4 regions of the Flavobacterium sp. WC2430 genome follow, and region 3 is predicted to be linked to each of the others. Evidence: riboswitches for the same ligand, from Rfam matches in the RefSeq annotation. Region 3 holds a riboswitch; each other region holds the start of a gene.
What was found. A riboswitch is a leader RNA that binds a small molecule or an ion and turns the genes downstream of it on or off. The one in region 3 is predicted to bind S-adenosylmethionine.
Positions count from the first base shown of each region.

Region 1: it holds a riboswitch for S-adenosylmethionine, as region 3 does, so the genes downstream of both, AB3G36_RS11775 (Na+/H+ antiporter NhaC family protein) here and AB3G36_RS02940 (hypothetical protein) in region 3, are expected to answer to the same signal.
Region 2: it holds a riboswitch for S-adenosylmethionine, as region 3 does, so the genes downstream of both, thrA (bifunctional aspartate kinase/homoserine dehydrogenase I) here and AB3G36_RS02940 (hypothetical protein) in region 3, are expected to answer to the same signal.
Region 4: it holds a riboswitch for S-adenosylmethionine, as region 3 does, so the genes downstream of both, AB3G36_RS05865 (homocysteine S-methyltransferase family protein) here and AB3G36_RS02940 (hypothetical protein) in region 3, are expected to answer to the same signal.

Region 1 covers NZ_CP162007.1:2,685,206-2,689,423, forward strand. Annotated here, with positions in the region: gene AB3G36_RS11755 (UDP-3-O-(3-hydroxymyristoyl)glucosamine N-acyltransferase) at 1-168, shown strand, start outside; gene AB3G36_RS11760 (nuclear transport factor 2 family protein) at 171-533, shown strand; gene sucD (succinate--CoA ligase subunit alpha) at 618-1,490, shown strand; gene AB3G36_RS11770 (hypothetical protein) at 1,579-2,001, shown strand; SAM-I-IV-variant riboswitch at 2,120-2,216, shown strand; gene AB3G36_RS11775 (Na+/H+ antiporter NhaC family protein) at 2,276-3,598, shown strand; gene fabG (3-oxoacyl-[acyl-carrier-protein] reductase) at 3,784-4,218, shown strand, end outside.
Region 2 covers NZ_CP162007.1:1,342,116-1,346,333, reverse strand. Annotated here, with positions in the region: gene thrA (bifunctional aspartate kinase/homoserine dehydrogenase I) at 1-1,789, opposite strand, end outside; SAM riboswitch class I at 1,870-1,978, opposite strand; gene AB3G36_RS05800 (hypothetical protein) at 2,154-2,360, opposite strand; gene metK (methionine adenosyltransferase) at 3,165-4,218, shown strand, end outside.
Region 3 covers NZ_CP162007.1:689,988-694,205, reverse strand. Annotated here, with positions in the region: gene AB3G36_RS02960 (ribose-phosphate pyrophosphokinase) at 1-156, opposite strand, end outside; tRNA gene AB3G36_RS02955 (tRNA-Leu) at 445-524, shown strand; gene AB3G36_RS02950 (hypothetical protein) at 1,125-1,724, opposite strand; gene AB3G36_RS02945 (hypothetical protein) at 1,699-2,082, opposite strand; gene AB3G36_RS02940 (hypothetical protein) at 2,091-2,498, opposite strand; SAM-I-IV-variant riboswitch at 2,466-2,563, opposite strand; gene AB3G36_RS02935 (helix-turn-helix transcriptional regulator) at 2,836-3,834, shown strand; gene AB3G36_RS02930 (N-6 DNA methylase) at 3,895-4,218, shown strand, end outside.
Region 4 covers NZ_CP162007.1:1,356,940-1,361,157, reverse strand. Annotated here, with positions in the region: gene metH (methionine synthase) at 1-149, opposite strand, end outside; gene AB3G36_RS05865 (homocysteine S-methyltransferase family protein) at 485-1,486, opposite strand; SAM riboswitch class I at 1,760-1,879, opposite strand; gene AB3G36_RS05860 (NAD(P)/FAD-dependent oxidoreductase) at 1,972-3,024, opposite strand; gene AB3G36_RS05855 (bifunctional precorrin-2 dehydrogenase/sirohydrochlorin ferrochelatase) at 3,210-3,791, opposite strand; gene cobA (uroporphyrinogen-III C-methyltransferase) at 3,778-4,218, opposite strand, start outside.

The DNA of each region.
Region 1 (4,218 bases), 1.9 Mb from region 3:
GGCATCACAATTGGAGAAAAAGCAGTAATTTTAGGGCAAACTGGAGTGACTAAATCGGTAGAAGGGGGCAAAACTTATTTCGGTACACCAATTGAAGAATCTAGAGAGAAGTTGAAACAACTGGCCAATATTAAAAGAATACCTGAGATACTCAATAAATTGAAATAATTATGTCGGCAAAAGAAATTATTCAAAAGTTTTACAAATCAGATGCACTAATTGATAGTGACATTTTAAAAGATTATTTGCATTCTGATATCATTGTAGATTGGAATAGTAGTAAAGGATTTATCCAGTTGGATTATGATTCTTTATTGAGTCTCTCTAATGATTTGAGTAAAGCGTATGTTCGTTCGAAAGTAAGAATAAGTCATATCGTTTCAGAAAATGATATGGTTACGGTTCGTTATTCTCATTTTGTAAAAACAATAGAGAACCCTAGAGAAGAAATGTTATTGGCCCATTTTATTGCAATTTGGCAAATAAAAGACAATAAATTATATAGAGGTTATCAAATGAGTCAATTATCCTAATTTATTTGATAATAAAGGGCTAAAAATAATTTTCAAAACCTTACTTTTGCATCACAATTTTAAAAATCACATAAAATATATATCATGAGTGTTTTAGTTAATAAAGATTCCAAAATAATTGTTCAAGGATTTACAGGAAGCGAAGGAACTTTCCATGCTTCTCAAATGATTGAGTACGGTACAAACGTAGTTGGTGGTGTTACTCCAGGTAAAGGAGGATCAACTCATCTAGACAGACCTGTTTTCAATACTGTAAAAGATGCAGTTGAACAAGCTGGTGCTGACACAACAATCATTTTTGTACCACCTGCTTTTGCTGCGGACGCAATTATGGAAGCTGCTGATGCTGGAATAAAAGTAATTATCGCTATTACAGAGGGAATTCCTGTAGCTGATATGATCAAAGCAAATGCTTACGTAAAAGAAAGAAATGCTAGGTTAATAGGTCCTAACTGTCCTGGTATCATTACTCCTGGTGAAGCTAAAGTTGGTATTATGCCAGGTTTTGTATTTAAAAAAGGAACTGTAGGTATTGTTTCTAAATCAGGAACATTAACATATGAAGCGGCTGACCAAGTTGTAAAACAAGGATTAGGAATTACGACTGCAATTGGTATTGGTGGAGACCCAATCATTGGAACTACTACTAAAGAAGCAGTTGAATTATTGATGAATGACCCAGAAACAGAATGTATCGTTATGATAGGTGAGATAGGTGGTCAATTAGAAGCCGATGCTGCTCATTGGATTAAGGCTGATGGTAACCGTAAACCAGTTGTAGGATTTATTGCGGGAGTTACTGCTCCAGCGGGTCGTACAATGGGTCATGCAGGTGCTATTGTTGGTGGATCAGATGATACTGCTGAAGCTAAAAAACAAATCATGAGAGAATGTGGAATTCACGTTGTAGATTCTCCAGCTGAAATTGGAAAAAAAGTAAAAGAAGTTATCGGATAATTGAAAAATTAGTGGTGATTTCAAGTCATTATAAAAATGCCTCACTTTTTTTGTGAGGCATTTTATTTAATATTAATACAAAAGAAAGATGTACAAAGAATTAAAAAAGTTTAAGGTAAGCGATAGCTTCACTTTTACAGCAGACGATAGCTTAGAGCAAGTATGTAACGCTTCTGAAGGAAGTGGTGTATTTTTGGTTTATGCAGTTGCAGATGAAAAAGAGTTAATCATGGTGGGTTCTACAGGAACTGTTCAAAACGATGGGTCTTTGAAAATCAAAAATGGTGGTTTGAAAGAAAAGATTGTTGAAGGACACCAGTTTGCAAAAACAGGAAGAAAATATTCTTGGCCAACACAAATGGTAAAAGAGGATATTAGCACTTTGGAAGTGGTTTGGTACGAAACTTTCAACGAGAAATCTAAAGGGATTCCAACATCTGTAGAAGGACAAGTTTTACAAAACTTCTTAGATGAAAATGGAAGATTACCAAAATGGAATGTGGCTTTCTAGTCAGTTACAAAATTATAATTTAATTATAAAAAGCTTTACTTCGGTAAGGCTTTTTTGGTTTTAAATTATAAAATCTACTTTACTATTGCTTTTTATATAAAATAATATTTACTTTTGCAGCCGTTATCACGAATCTCATAATGAGATAGCAACCTGCAACAACGAGCAAGGTGCTAAAACGATAAGCCAAATCCTTTGGAAAAAATGTTGTTTTACATTCCCATTTTTTTTGCTTTAGTTTTCGTCATAATACTATCATTTTTAAAACTGATTTATGACTCATTTATTGAAAAAAAGGGGAAGTGCTTACGCTTTAATTCCTTTATTGATTTTTATTTTTACTTTTTTAGGAGCTGGAATTTGGCTTGATGACTTTTATGCTTTACCTGCTCCAATAGCGGTTTTAATTGGAATTATTGCTGCTTTTTTACTGTTTAAAGGTTCAGCTGATGAAAAAGTAACCACCTTGATTGCAGGTTGCGGAGAGAGTAAAATTATGACTATGTGTTTGATTTATCTATTAGCAGGTGCTTTTGCAGTGGTTAGTAAAGCAATGGGAGGTGTTGATGCCGTGGTAAGTCTTGGAATTAATACTGTAGATGTGGCTTACTTTCCGTTGGGGATCTTTTTGATAGCCGCTTTTTTATCAACAGCTACAGGAACTTCTGTAGGTGCAATTGTGGCAATTGGGCCAATTGCAGTTGATTTGGCTAATTCTAGTGGCGCTTCATTGCCTTTGATTGCTGGTGCTTTATTAGGAGGTTCCATGTTAGGTGATAATTTATCTATGATTTCCGATACGACAATTGCTGCGACACAATCCTTAGGTTGTGAATTGAAAGATAAATTTAAAATCAATTTATTCATTGCTTTTCCTGCTGCTATTATAACAATCGCAGTATTCTTTTATTTGGGATTGAATTCTGATATTACTGCAGTAGCTATTCCTAAAACAAGTTTTGAATGGATTGCAATTGTACCTTATATTTTAGTAATTGTACTTGCATTGGTTGGTGTTGATGTATTTTCTACCTTGATTATTGGAACTATATTGGCTGGATTAATTGGGTATTTTGGAAATCATTTTACGTTAATGGAATTTGCGCGAAAAATTTATGAAGGATTCACCAGTATGACCGAAATCTTTTTGCTATCGATGCTGACTGGAGGTTTAGCCGCTATGGTGGATAAGGCTGGAGGTATTGATTTTTTATTGTACCAAATAAAAAAACGCATTAAGAGTAAAAAATCAGCCCAAGCGGGGATTGGGGCTTTAGTGGGTTTTACCAATGTAGCTATTGCTAATAATACGGTTTCAATTGTGATTACTGGAGGAATTGCCAAGGAAATTAACGACGAATACAATTTAAGTTCTAAAAAAACAGCCGCTATTCTTGATATTTTTTCCTGTGTTATTCAAGGAATTTTGCCTTATGGTGCGCAAGTACTTTTGATTTTAAGTTTTGCTAATGGGAAACTTGATTTTATGGATTTGCTTGGGAATGCGTGGTATCATCTATTTTTATTTATTTTTACTTTGGTAGCGATTTATAGTTCATTTTGGGATAAATTAGTAAAACGATTTTTAGATATTTAAAATCGGTTCGATTTATAATGTTATTGAATTTGAAATTTTTTTTAAAAAAGGAATTATTCTATATTTGACGACTCTAAGATAGCCCTGATAGTAGTGGAAATCCTTTTATGTTTTTCTTTAAAACATAAAAGATTGAAGCGAATAGCGGGAATAGCTTCAAATAAAAATTAAACTAATTTTCGAATATGAAATTACTAGAAGGAAAAGTGGCCATTATAACAGGCGCAAGTCGTGGAATTGGAAAAGGAATTGCAGAGGTTTTTGCAAAACACGGTGCAAATGTTGCGTTTACTTACAGTTCATCTGTAGAATCGGCTTTAGCATTAGAAAATGAATTGAATGCTTTGGGAATAAAAGCGAAAGGATACCAATCAAATGCCGCTGATTTTAATGAAGCGCAAACTATGGTTGAAGCTGTAATTGCTGAATTTGGTACTGTTGATATTTTAATCAATAACGCTGGAATTACAAAGGATAATTTGCTAATGCGTATGTCTGAAGAGGATTTTGACAAAGTAATTGATGTGAATTTGAAGTCGGTTTTCAATATGACTAAGGCAGTTCAAAAAACATTCTTGAAAAAACGTGCAGGTTCTATCATCAATATGAGTAGTGTAGTA
Region 2 (4,218 bases), 650 kb from region 3:
TCAGAATTCGAAGTGGAATATTTTTTTCTAATAACGGAATAATTGTTTTCGCATGTAAAATGTTCGCGCCAAAATTAGCCATTTCATTCGCTTCGTTATACGACAACGATTCAATCTTCTTTGCGTCTAAAACCAATTCTGGATTAGCAGTATAAATCCCATCAACATGCGTGAAATTTTGTAATTCCTCGGCATTAATATAATTAGCAATTAATGAAGCAGTATAATTACTTCCGTTTCTACCCAAAGTGGTTGTTTCTTGTTTCCCATTAGAACCAATAAAACCAGTAAGTACTAGAACGAAATCTTTATTTTCTTTAAAAACTTGGATAATATTCTTTTTAGAAAGAGCGTCTAATGGTTGTGCATCACCAAAATTTGAGTCAGTTACAATCAACTCTCTTGTATCAGCCAGCTTTGCAGGAATGTTTTTTTGATTCAATAAAAATACCAATAATTTTGCCGAAAGCACCTCACCTTGCGCTAAAACTTGGTCTTTGATTTTAGGGCTATAATCGCCAATTAAACTTACCCCTTCAAATAGTTTGTCTAGTTTATCATATTCAGCCGAGAAATCTACTGCGTCAAAACCGTCTTTTTGATAGGTTTTAAAACTTTCTAGTAAAGGCTTATAGTTTCCGTTTTTGGCAGCGATGGTTAAAATATCATCAAGCTCATCTGTTGCTTTGCCACGTGCCGAAACTACAACAGCAATTTTTTCTTCTTGCTTTACTTTACTTTCAATAATATCCAAAACTGTATTGATTCCTTCGCCGTTAGCCAAAGATTTTCCACCAAATTTTACTATTTTCATCTGCTTTTTATTTTTAAAAACAACTTCTAATAAATTGTCTAATTGTTCGTATTCCATCAAGAAGGCATCGTGCCCGTGTTGTGAGTCAATCTCACTATAGAATACATTATTTTTAAATTTTTTAATTTCATTGTAGGTTTCTCGATTTTCTTTTGCTGTAAAAAACAAATCCGAATTGATTCCTACAATGTATATATTGGCATCCACTTTTGAAATAATCGATTCTAAAGACTCATGATTCCGAGTAATATCAATTGTTTTCAACAATTGATTCATCATTTTATAAGCAGATAGTTGAAACCTTTTTTCTAGTTTTTCTCCGTGGTAATTCAACCAACTTTCTACTTGAAATGTTTCGAGTTGCACATTGATATCCCTATTAAATTTTTCTTTGAAAGATTCAGGTGTTCGGTAGCACAACATGGCGTGAATACGCGCGTCTTCAATTGGTTTTTTAGAATTATTAAGGATTTGCTCTTGCAAATAACAATTAGCAATCAACCAGTCTGTCGCTTTCCAATCAGTAGCAATAGGAATAAAGTTTTGTGCCAATTTAGGTTCCAAAGCTAAAATTTCCCAAGCAATTCCACCACCCACAGAACCGCCAATGAGAGCAAATAAACTATCAATTTTCAAAAACCGAAGTCCTTCGATGAAAATCCTAGCAATATCTCTGGCGATAAAATCTCTGTAATTCTCTATGGTAGCCGAATTGAAGCCATTACCTGGTACATCAAAAGAGACGATCGTATATTTTCTAGTATCAATAGTTTTATCGACACCCACGATATCATTCCACCAACCTGATTCTCCAATAACTTGTGAATTTCCGGTCAAGGCATGGTTTATTAAAATAATGGGAGCCGTATGCAGCGGAGCACCAAAAATTTGATAACTTAAGTTGAGGCTAGCGTATAATGCACCATTATGGGTGGTGAAATTTTGTAAGGTAATATGTGTTGGTTTATTTTCCAATGTCAAATCTTTTATTGATTTTGATTTGTATTTGGAAATATTAGAAAGAAAAAACTAGGGAATTACTAGAGAATTTCTTGTTGTTATCTTTCCACTTTTGGGAGTGGTAGAATGCAGCACCTTCTTCGATTTCTCAAAGGGTTGCTAAGGCTTCATCGGGTCTAATCCCTCGTCCTTTCTTTATAACATTTCAATACGTTTGTGAACTTAATGATGCAAATTAACTACTAATTTTTTAAACAAACAAATTTTAAACATTCTGATTTTTAGCTAAAAATATATTTAACAAAAAAACGCAAGGCATCGCTGAATATAACTATTCAGAAATTACTCGCGTACAAAAGGGATGTTGAACAACTTCCAATTAAATGAAAAGTGTATCATTTTCTTTTGAATACATTAAAAGTTGTAATGAATTAACTGCTTTTTTAGATTTTTTTGAGTCTGGTATTTCCATTCCCAATCTTGGATTCACTAATTCATCAACAACTAGTCCGTTGTCCGTATTTTTTTTGCCTCTTAAATTCCTTAGAAACCCCAATGTTCTTGAAAATTTGTTAGTTGTATTCATGATAATTATATTTAAGTTAGTTTGTTTTCTCTTTATTATTTTAAAAAAATTTAGATACCAGAATAAAAAAAATCCTTTTGGACAAAATACCAAAAGGATTCAAGTTATATAAAACTTATACTTTTGGAATCAACAGACCTTATCGCAAAACATTGCGACAACTATCTGAATCTTTTTATTTGAAAATATTTTCATTTATTTATTTTTATGAATCGTACTATTTGTATAAATTAAAAAAGCCTCCCAATTGTCTTGGGAGGCTTTTGCTATATTATATATAATTTAAAGCAATAACTAGCTCCCGAATTTCTTCGATAGGACTACAAATTGTTTACAAATATTAAAATTCATCTTTGATATTTTTTACTGAAACAAATATCTTATTTAATTCTGTATCTTCCAAATAATTCACAACTATTTAACGATATTTTCATCTTTAAAATGAAAAACAGAGATACTATTAACAAATAACAGTGATAATGTTATGAAATCAATTACTTTTCCGTTTTAAACTGGCACTCCTGTTACTTTTTTAAAAATCACTACCTCAAACCAGTTGTACTATTTAATTTGATTTTTAATTTAAAAAATAGTTAAGTTTAATTTGCAATTCAAAATGGTTTCATACATTTGCACCCAAATACAAGAGGAAAAATTTGAACTGATTGCAACCTCTTCATAATGAAACGAATTCATTATGAATACTGAAAATTTTTCAGTAGAAAAAATGCTAAAGCAGAAACTCTCCTTTAGCTCGATATTTGCAATTATTTTTCCTCGCTTAATTTTAAAATAAAAATTATTATGGCTTATTTATTTACGTCAGAATCTGTGAGCGAAGGACATCCAGACAAAATTGCAGATCAAATTTCAGACGCATTAATTGATAACTTTTTAGCATTTGACGCTGATTCAAAAGTAGCTTGTGAAACTTTAGTGACTACAGGTCAAGTAATTTTAGCAGGTGAGGTAAAATCAAATACCTATTTAGATGTACAAAACATTGCTCGTGAAGTAATCAGAAAGATCGGTTACACCAAAAGCGAATATATGTTTGAAGCCAATTCTTGTGGTATTCTTTCGGCAATTCACGAACAATCAGCAGATATTAATCAAGGTGTTGACCGTTCTAATCCAGAAGAACAAGGAGCGGGTGATCAAGGAATGATGTTTGGTTACGCTACAAACGAAACAGAGAATTATATGCCATTGGCACTTGATTTATCTCATAAATTATTACAAGAATTAGCCCTATTAAGACGTGAAAATACAGCAATCACTTATTTACGTCCTGACGCTAAATCTCAAGTAACACTTGAATATAGTGATGATAACATCCCAACTCGTATTGACGCGATTGTTATATCAACTCAACATGATGATTTTGACGAAGAAGCGATTATGCTTGCTAAAATCAAGAAAGATATTGTGGAAATCTTGATTCCTAGAATCATTGCAAAAAACCCAAAAAGCGCTCATTTATTTAACGATGCGATTCACTACCACATTAACCCAACAGGTAAATTTGTAATAGGTGGACCTCATGGAGATACTGGTTTGACTGGTAGAAAAATCATTGTGGATACTTACGGTGGAAAAGGTGCTCATGGTGGAGGTGCATTCTCAGGTAAAGACCCTAGTAAAGTAGACAGAAGTGCTGCTTATGCAACTCGACATATCGCTAAAAACTTGGTTGCTGCTGGTATTGCTAGTGAAATTTTAGTACAAGTATCGTACGCTATTGGTGTTGCTAAACCTATGGGAATCTTTATTGAGACCTACGGAACATCAAAATTGAACTTGACTGACGGTGAAATTGCTAAAAAAGTAGAAGCAATCTTTGATATGCGTCCTTACT
Region 3 (4,218 bases):
GATAGACTCTTCGTAAGAAGGTTGAAATTCACCGTCACTATAATGTGACATGGTAACCTTTCCTAGTGGTATTCCGTATTCTGCAGAAATTTTTTCAGCAAGATAGACACTTTGTGAACAAGCAAAAATTTTAGCTTCTGGTTCTAGGTGTGACATTTAATTTGTTGTTTTTATTCCGCTACGCTCCATACTGTTCGGCTTAGTCAATTGTCTAAGCCAGATGTTTGTATGCGCCTCGGGTGTAGTTAGTTGTGTGTTGCGTTTTTAACGAGGTGCAAATTTATAAAATTTATTCAACTCTGAAAGGAAAAAATTAAGTATTTTTAGTAGAATTTTTAATATTATTTTTTACATTTGCACCGTGTTAAAGGAATCGATGGTTGATTTATTACAATCTCCTCTTTTATTGCGTTGAAATAACTGTTGTTATTTCATGTCTGCTAAGCCCGGATGGCGGAATTGGTAGACGCGCTGGTCTCAAACACCTGTGGGAAACCGTGCCGGTTCGACTCCGGCTCCGGGTACTTAAAAAGTCTGTAATTGCTTGTTTATCAAGTGTTACAGGCTTTTTTTTATGGCATTTGTCCGGCCATTGCCCGACAAAAGAGAAAACACGCAAAATAAACTCATTTTTCAATGTTTAAATTTCTTATATATTATAGTTGCTGTGTTTTAAATTTTAGAATAAATTGAAAGTATAGATACAAACACCTATTCATGTCTTTTTCCTGTTAAGATAGTTTTCATCTCCTTCAACTTATATGACATTTTTCAATTATACAAAGTAAGTAGTCAGTTATAATATTACTTTGATAAAGAAGTGACAGTTTGTAATTGTGCAAACAACCTAGACAGGATTGCCGTTCAGCCCTAAAAAACGGAATAAAACTGACCTAGCAAAGGGGTTTTTACTATACAGGAACAAAGAGCTGATATAGGGTACAAAATTCCTCTACCAGCGAAGAACATAAAATTTCAAAACAAATCAAAGAAAAACATTATTCACCTAGGGGGGTGGCTGTTTTTAAAGTCGTTTTCCTTTTCAACTACCAACCCCCTACTTTATATACAGTCCTTAATCCCTCTATTTTTGCGAAAAATAAACGATATAGGTATTCATAATCTTATCTTCTAATTTTCTGTGACTCTTCAAAAGGCAAGTAGTTAGGCTCAAACATGAGTGCAATATATTTTATACTAAGCATAAATGCAATTACCATAATTACAATATAAATGTATGTGAAAACTAGATACTTATCTTTTTCTGATTTATACCTTCTTATCCATTCAAGAAGCAAAATCACAAAAAATAGCGCTGAAAAAACATAGACAATGGTGTCGGATATATTATGTGAATAGCCATAACCATATGATTCTATTTTGTGAACATACTGAAATAGGAAAAAAGATAGACAGGCTGGAATTACAAATTCAATGCCCCCTGTCAGTATTTGAAGATTAGTTAATTTATAGATATTTAAATTTTGAATTTTTTTATTTAGATATGAGGAAATTTTCAAACTTGGAAATATTGGCAATATTGCCAATATAACAATTGGTAATTCATCTCCAAATAATTCATATATTTCTAAATAGAAGATATTTTTAGGAATAAATAAAAGCCAAAGAACTATAGCATAGGACAGTAAAAACAACAAAATTCTCATAATTATAATATTACAGTTAAATAATTCTCTCTTAAATCCTTGGGTCAATTCCTTCATCTACTTCCAACATAATTGTTTCATCTGTAAACACGATTACAGTTCTGTTTTGTTGCATCTGATTAAGCAAATGAGAACCAAGTTTTATTATTTCATTTTTAAACACCTCAACATCCAAAGGGAATCTGGGATAGTTTATAAATTCTAACTTTAAATGCTTCTCTTCCTGACCACCTAAAACAATAATACATTCGGTGATTGAAGCACTTAAATAAATACTTGCTTCATCAATTCTATGCCTTTGATACTCCTGAAGGGTCTGAATCAAAAAACTTTTCTTGTAAAGCTCTTTGCTATAGCCTATTTCTAGTCCAAGGGTAATGACAGCTGTAAAAGTTTTTATCGCTTTTGTTTTCATTATATTTTTTAGGAATGTTTAAATATCTCTATAGTATCTAATCGCAGTCTTTGAACCATTGCAACTGCTTTAGTAGAATAAGCTCCTGTAAAAGAATACGTGATAATAGCATATTTTTGATTTTTACCTAGTTGTGTATAATAGATATCAGGGTAAAACTCATAATCCCTTCCATTGGGTTTTTGAAATTTTAAAAACGTTGTAATACCAGCGATACTTTGGTCGTACAACTCCTTCTCGTCATATACATAGTTGACTTCGTGGAGCTCGTCAAAATCGACACTATAAAACTGGAAATCGAGGTCTAAATAAATCTTAAACAGATTTTTTTCAGCCTTTTCTGTTTTTAAAGCAGTATTTAATTTGGAAATAAACCGAGGTGTTTTAAACATAATTTTTCCTTTGTTTAGGCTCATTGTTTCAGCACCTTCGCGTGTGGTCGCAGGTTGCTACTACTTAAGTTTAGTTCGTAATGATATTCAAATATATAAATTAAAAATAAATCCAGACCTTAAAACCCCATAAAACATATAAATTAAGCGAATCCTTATCTTAACAATCATTTAGAATATCACTAAAACTGGGTATAGTAAATTCCTACAAAATATCGTTTCTTTACTCAAATGCAATCAAAACAAATTAAAGAGCATGGAATTAATCTAAAATAAGGCAATCCTTTACGGCTTTCCTCATTCTAATTCCTATGCTTTGTTGTATTATTGTGTTATATAAAATTCAGAACTAAATTCTTACATGTCTACAAATAAACATGCTATTATCCGATACCAAACTTTAGATAAGTGCTTCCGTAATACTGGAAGAAAATACGCTATTGAAGATCTTATCGAAGAATGTAATAAAGCAATTTATGAGTATTCCGGAAATGAAGAAGGGATTAAAAAAAGACAACTCTATGATGATCTAAGATTCATGGAAAGTGAACAAGGTTGGAATGTTGAACTCACAAAAGACAAAGAAGGGAGAAGAGTTTTCTATAGGTATCAAAACCCTTCTTTTTCGATTTCAAACCAACCCTTGAATGAAACAGAAGCAAATCAATTAAGGGAAGCATTGTTAACATTAGACCGCTTCAAAGGATTACCACAATACAATTGGATCAATGAGCTAAATACAAGATTAGAATCTACATTTAACTTGAAACAACAAAAGGAGATTATTATCAGTTTTGAACAAAATGAATACTTGAAGGGATTGGAATACATTCCGGAACTTTATAATGCAATTCTTTATAAAAAGGTTTTAAATATTGAATATAAGAATTTCAAAACAGATACTGCTACTACCCTTTCCCTACATCCCTATTATTTAAAGCAATATAATATGCGTTGGTTTTTATTTGGGAAGTCCAATGATTATGAAACTATAACAAATTTAGCTTTAGACAGAATAGAAAGTATACAAGAAACTTCTCAGGAATATATAGAGACTGAAATCGACTTTAATGAATATTTCGAAGATGTTGTGGGAGTTACTGTATCAAATGATGAAGTCCAAGAGATCGTAATTGAAGCTAACCAGTCTCTGGTCCCTTACTTAAAAACCAAACCTATTCACGGCTCACAGAAAATTAAAGAACAAGATGGTAAGTATTTCATTCACTTAAACCTAATACCAAACTATGAGTTGGAAACATTGATTTTGTCTTTTGGAGAAAAAATCAGACTAATTAAACCACAATTTTTAGTTGAAAAACTAGAAGATAGAATCGATAAAATGAAAAATAATTATTAATGCACGTGTAATGCACTAATGCAATTTACATTTGCAAAGTAATTAGTTAAATAAAAGTTTATGTCTGAGAGTAAAAATAGTTGGAATAGTGATTTTTGGAATTTATTAAATAAACTCCGGGGTAAAATTGAGGTCGATAGTCTAAAAAACTATATTTTAACATTGGTGTTTTTAAGACACATTAGTGATAATAAAAACACTAATACAGGTTTGAATATAACGATTCCCGCCGATTGTGATTTTCAATCTATTTTAAAATTATGTTATGAAGAAAGAACTTCAATTGGTAATGAAATAAATAAGCGATTAAATTCTATTGCTAGGGAGAACCCTATTTTCGATGGTGTAATAAATTTCATTGATTTTAATAGCGCCTCCGTTTTA
Region 4 (4,218 bases), 670 kb from region 3:
TCGTATTTTTCTTCTTTGATTAATCGAAGGAATTTTCTAGAACCTGTTACATTGGTACGTTCTCCAATATTCACAAATACGCTATCAGGCGTAATGATTAAAGGCTCTAATCCCGATAATACAAGGTTTTTTCTAGTTTCTTGTGCCATTTTTTATTTTTATTTGTCCTGCAAGGTTTCTAAAACCATGTAGGTTTAACTTTTTATTTCTTATTATTTTGGGCGTGACCCCAAGGGTCGGGCTATTCGTTACAAGTCCTCGCTCTTCCTTCGTCAGGCTGTGGGCTTTTCACTGCTATCCCTCACGCGGGCATTATACTTCAATTGTCATTTCGAGGAACGAATTCTCTCGTCCTACAATCCTGCAAGGTTTTTTTTAACCTTGTAGGTTTATTTATCGATTCACTTTCTCAATTTATACCTACAAGGTTAAAAAAAACCTTGCAGGAAAAGCTATTTACTTATAATGTAGCAGTTATCCCCGTTTACATTGTTGCCGTCGAAACTCTTGGTTTATAATCTTTAGCTATATCAGCAATCAATCTGATATGTTCTGGTGTTGTTCCGCAACAACCGCCTATGATGTTTACTAAATTATCGTCTAAATAGGTTTTAATTTGCGCTTGCATCTCTTGTGGCGTTTCATCGTATTCTCCAAAAGCATTTGGCAATCCTGCATTAGGATGCGCTGATACATTGAAAGAAGTATTTTGTGATAAAGTCTGCAAGTATGGTTTCAACAAATCGGCACCAAGGGCACAATTGAATCCTACACTCAATAATGGAATATGCGAAACCGAAACTAAGAAAGCTTCTACTGTTTGCCCAGAAAGTGTTCTTCCCGAAGCATCAGTAATTGTTCCTGAAACCATGATTGGAATATCAATATTGCGTTCGTCTTTTACTTCTTCGATGGCAAAAAGCGCCGCTTTGGCATTTAAGGTGTCGAAAATAGTTTCTACCAACAATAAATCACTTCCTCCGTCGATTAAAGCTTCTACTTGTTGCTTGTAGGCAATGCGCAAATCATCAAAAGTTACAGCTCTATATCCTGGATCGTTTACATCTGGTGACATACTTGCCGTTCTGTTTGTTGGTCCTATTGAACCGGCTACAAAACGAGGTTTGTCTGGATTTTTGGCTGTAAATTCATCGGCTACTTCACGGGCTAATTTTGCCGATTCATAGTTTAATTCATATACAATATCTTCTAGATGGTAATCGGCCATTCCGATAGTCGTTCCAGAGAAGGTATTGGTTTCAACAATATCAGCTCCAGCTTCAAAATAAGCAGCATGCACCGCTTTTATGGCTTGTGGTTGTGTGAGTGATAGTAAATCGTTGTTCCCTTTTAGAGAATGTGGAAAATCTTTAAAACGCTCTCCACGAAAATCTTCTTCGGAAAAATTGTAGCGCTGCAACATGGTTCCCATAGCTCCATCGAGGATGAGTATGTTTTTTTTAATGGCTTCTTGAATACTTGACATAACTTTTTATTTCTTGTAAACCACAATGATTTGTTGTGATTTATACTTTTGATTATTAATTACAAAAGTTCACTATTGTTTCTTTTTAGCCCTGATTGCAGTGAAAATCCTTTTTATCCTGAATTTAGTTCAGGATCCTGAACTAAATTCAGGATAAAAAGATTGAAACGGAAAGCAGGAAGGATGATGGTAAAAAAGCACCAATCATTCGCTCTAAAAAAATATCGATATGTTGTCAAGAAAAGGTTTGAGAAATACTGTAAAAGTATTCTTGTGTTATCTATCTTGGATGCTGAAACAAGTTCAGCATGAAGTAGAATGTAGCACCTTCTTTAAAGATAAAGGGTTGCTAAGGTTTCATCGGGTCTTTCCCTCCGCCTTTCGTGATAACTTTCAATAAATATAGGAACAGTGCAAAGTAAAGACATAGCGCTAATACTTGCAAGTATTAGCGCTATATTTTTTAACTTGAATGTGATAAATTGTTATACTATAGCTTTTACCACTGCTTTTGGCGCTTCTTTACGAGTTCCGTCAAAACCATCAACACCAGAAACTGTAGTATATTTCAACACATATCGTTTCCCTGGATTGATAATTTGGTACGCTGCCTGGCACATTAATGTTGCTTCATGGAAACCACAAAGAATTAATTTTAATTTACCTGGATAGGTATTCACATCTCCAATGGCAAAAATACCCGGAATATTAGTTTGATAATCTAAAGCATTGTTTACTTTGATTGCATTTTTTTCAATTTCTAATCCCCAATGTCCTATAGGACCTAATTTTGGTGTAAGACCAAAAAGAGGAATAAAGAAATCTGTTTCAATTTTACGATGTGCTCCATTTTCATCAATGTCAATTGATTCAATATGTTCTGCTCCGTTAATTCCTACGACCTCAGCAGGGGTAATCATACGAATTTTTCCGACATCTTTTAATTCTTGTACTTTTTCAACAGAATCTAATGCACCACGAAATTCGTTACGACGGTGAATCAATGTCACCTCTGAAGCTACATCCGTAAGGAAAATACTCCAGTCAAGCGCTGAATCTCCTCCGCCAGCAATTACTACTCTTTTATTTCTAAACTCTTCCGGATCTTTGATGAAGTATTTAATTCCTTTATTTTCATAGAAATCAATTCCATCAATAAGCGGCTTTCTAGGTTCGAAACTTCCTAAACCACCTGCAATTGCAATTACTTTTGCATGAAACTCAGTTCCTTCATTTGAAGTTACAATAAAACTTCCGTCTTCTTGTTTTTCAATTGTTTCAGCACGTTCTCCTAGTGTAAACCCAGGTTCGAATTGCTTAATTTGTTCCATTAGATTATCTACTAAATCTCCTGCTAATACATCAGGAAATCCTGGAATATCGTAAATAGGTTTTTTAGGATATAATTCGGATAATTGACCACCTGGTTGTGGTAAAGCATCTAATATATGGCATTTTAATTTTAATAATCCTGCTTCAAAAACGGCAAATAAACCAGTTGGACCGGCTCCTATTATAAGGATATCTGTTTCAATCATGTTCAATACTTTTATTCCTCCCCCTAGCCCCCTCCCAAGGAGGGGGAGACTGGGTAGAGTTTTTTTTGTTATACTTGTTCTTACTTATTATTCTTTTCACAAAGGAACGAATGAATATCTCAAAAATAAATGATAAATATCATTCGGATTCTTTGTTCTTTAATCTTGACCCTATTATCTCGGTTCTATTCTTTATTCTTTAACGATTCTGTAATTTCATTCATCTTCTGAACTTTCTCTTCGAAATCTCCTTTTAAGGTTTTGCGATATTCGTTTAGATTTTCGACCATTTTATTGATGTCTTCTGGAATAACCTCTTCAAAAAATTCTCGTAATCTTTTGGCTGTTGTTGGTGATTTTCCATTGGTTGAAATAGCAATTTTCACATTCCCTTTGGTCACTATTCCTCCCAAATAATAATCACATAAATCAGGCGTATCGGCAATATTACAAATGAGATATCTTTCTCTAGACAAATTGTAAATCCTTCTATTCACTTCAAGATCATCCGTACAAGCAATAACCATATGCCGTTTTTTGAGCATTTTTTTCTTGAACTTCCTATCGGTCAATGTAACCGTTTCGTGCTTATCTGCCAATGTTACCAATTCAGGTAAAAATCGTGGTGCTACCACCTCAACATTAGCATTTGGACTTGATTTTAACAAAAAACTCAACTTCTCTAGTCCTACATTTCCTCCACCAACAATCAAGACACTAAGATTGTGTAGTTTTAAAAATACGGGATATAATTCATTCCTTTCCATAAACTAATAGTTTGTTATGATTGGATTTTAACTCTTTGTAAAACCCTTTCCTTTTCTTACTATCACCTACTACCGCACCTATTACAATAATGGCTGGAGAACTTAATTTTTGTTCAACAACAATTTTTTGAATCGTGTTTATTGTTCCAATTCCTATTTTTTCCTCTGGAGTCGTACCGTTTTGAATGATCGCTACAGGTGTTTCACCTTTGGATTCTTTTTGGAAAATAGCAACAATTTCTTCTAATTTGCTCATTCCCATCAGTACTACTACAGTAGCTGAAGATTGAGCTGCCAAGGCCACATCAGTTGATAATTGTTGAGCCGAGGTCGTTCCTGTTATTACCCAAAAACTCTCCGAAACTCCTCTTTTTGTCAACGAAATACCTTGATATGCTGGAACTGCGATAGCCGATGAAATTCCAGG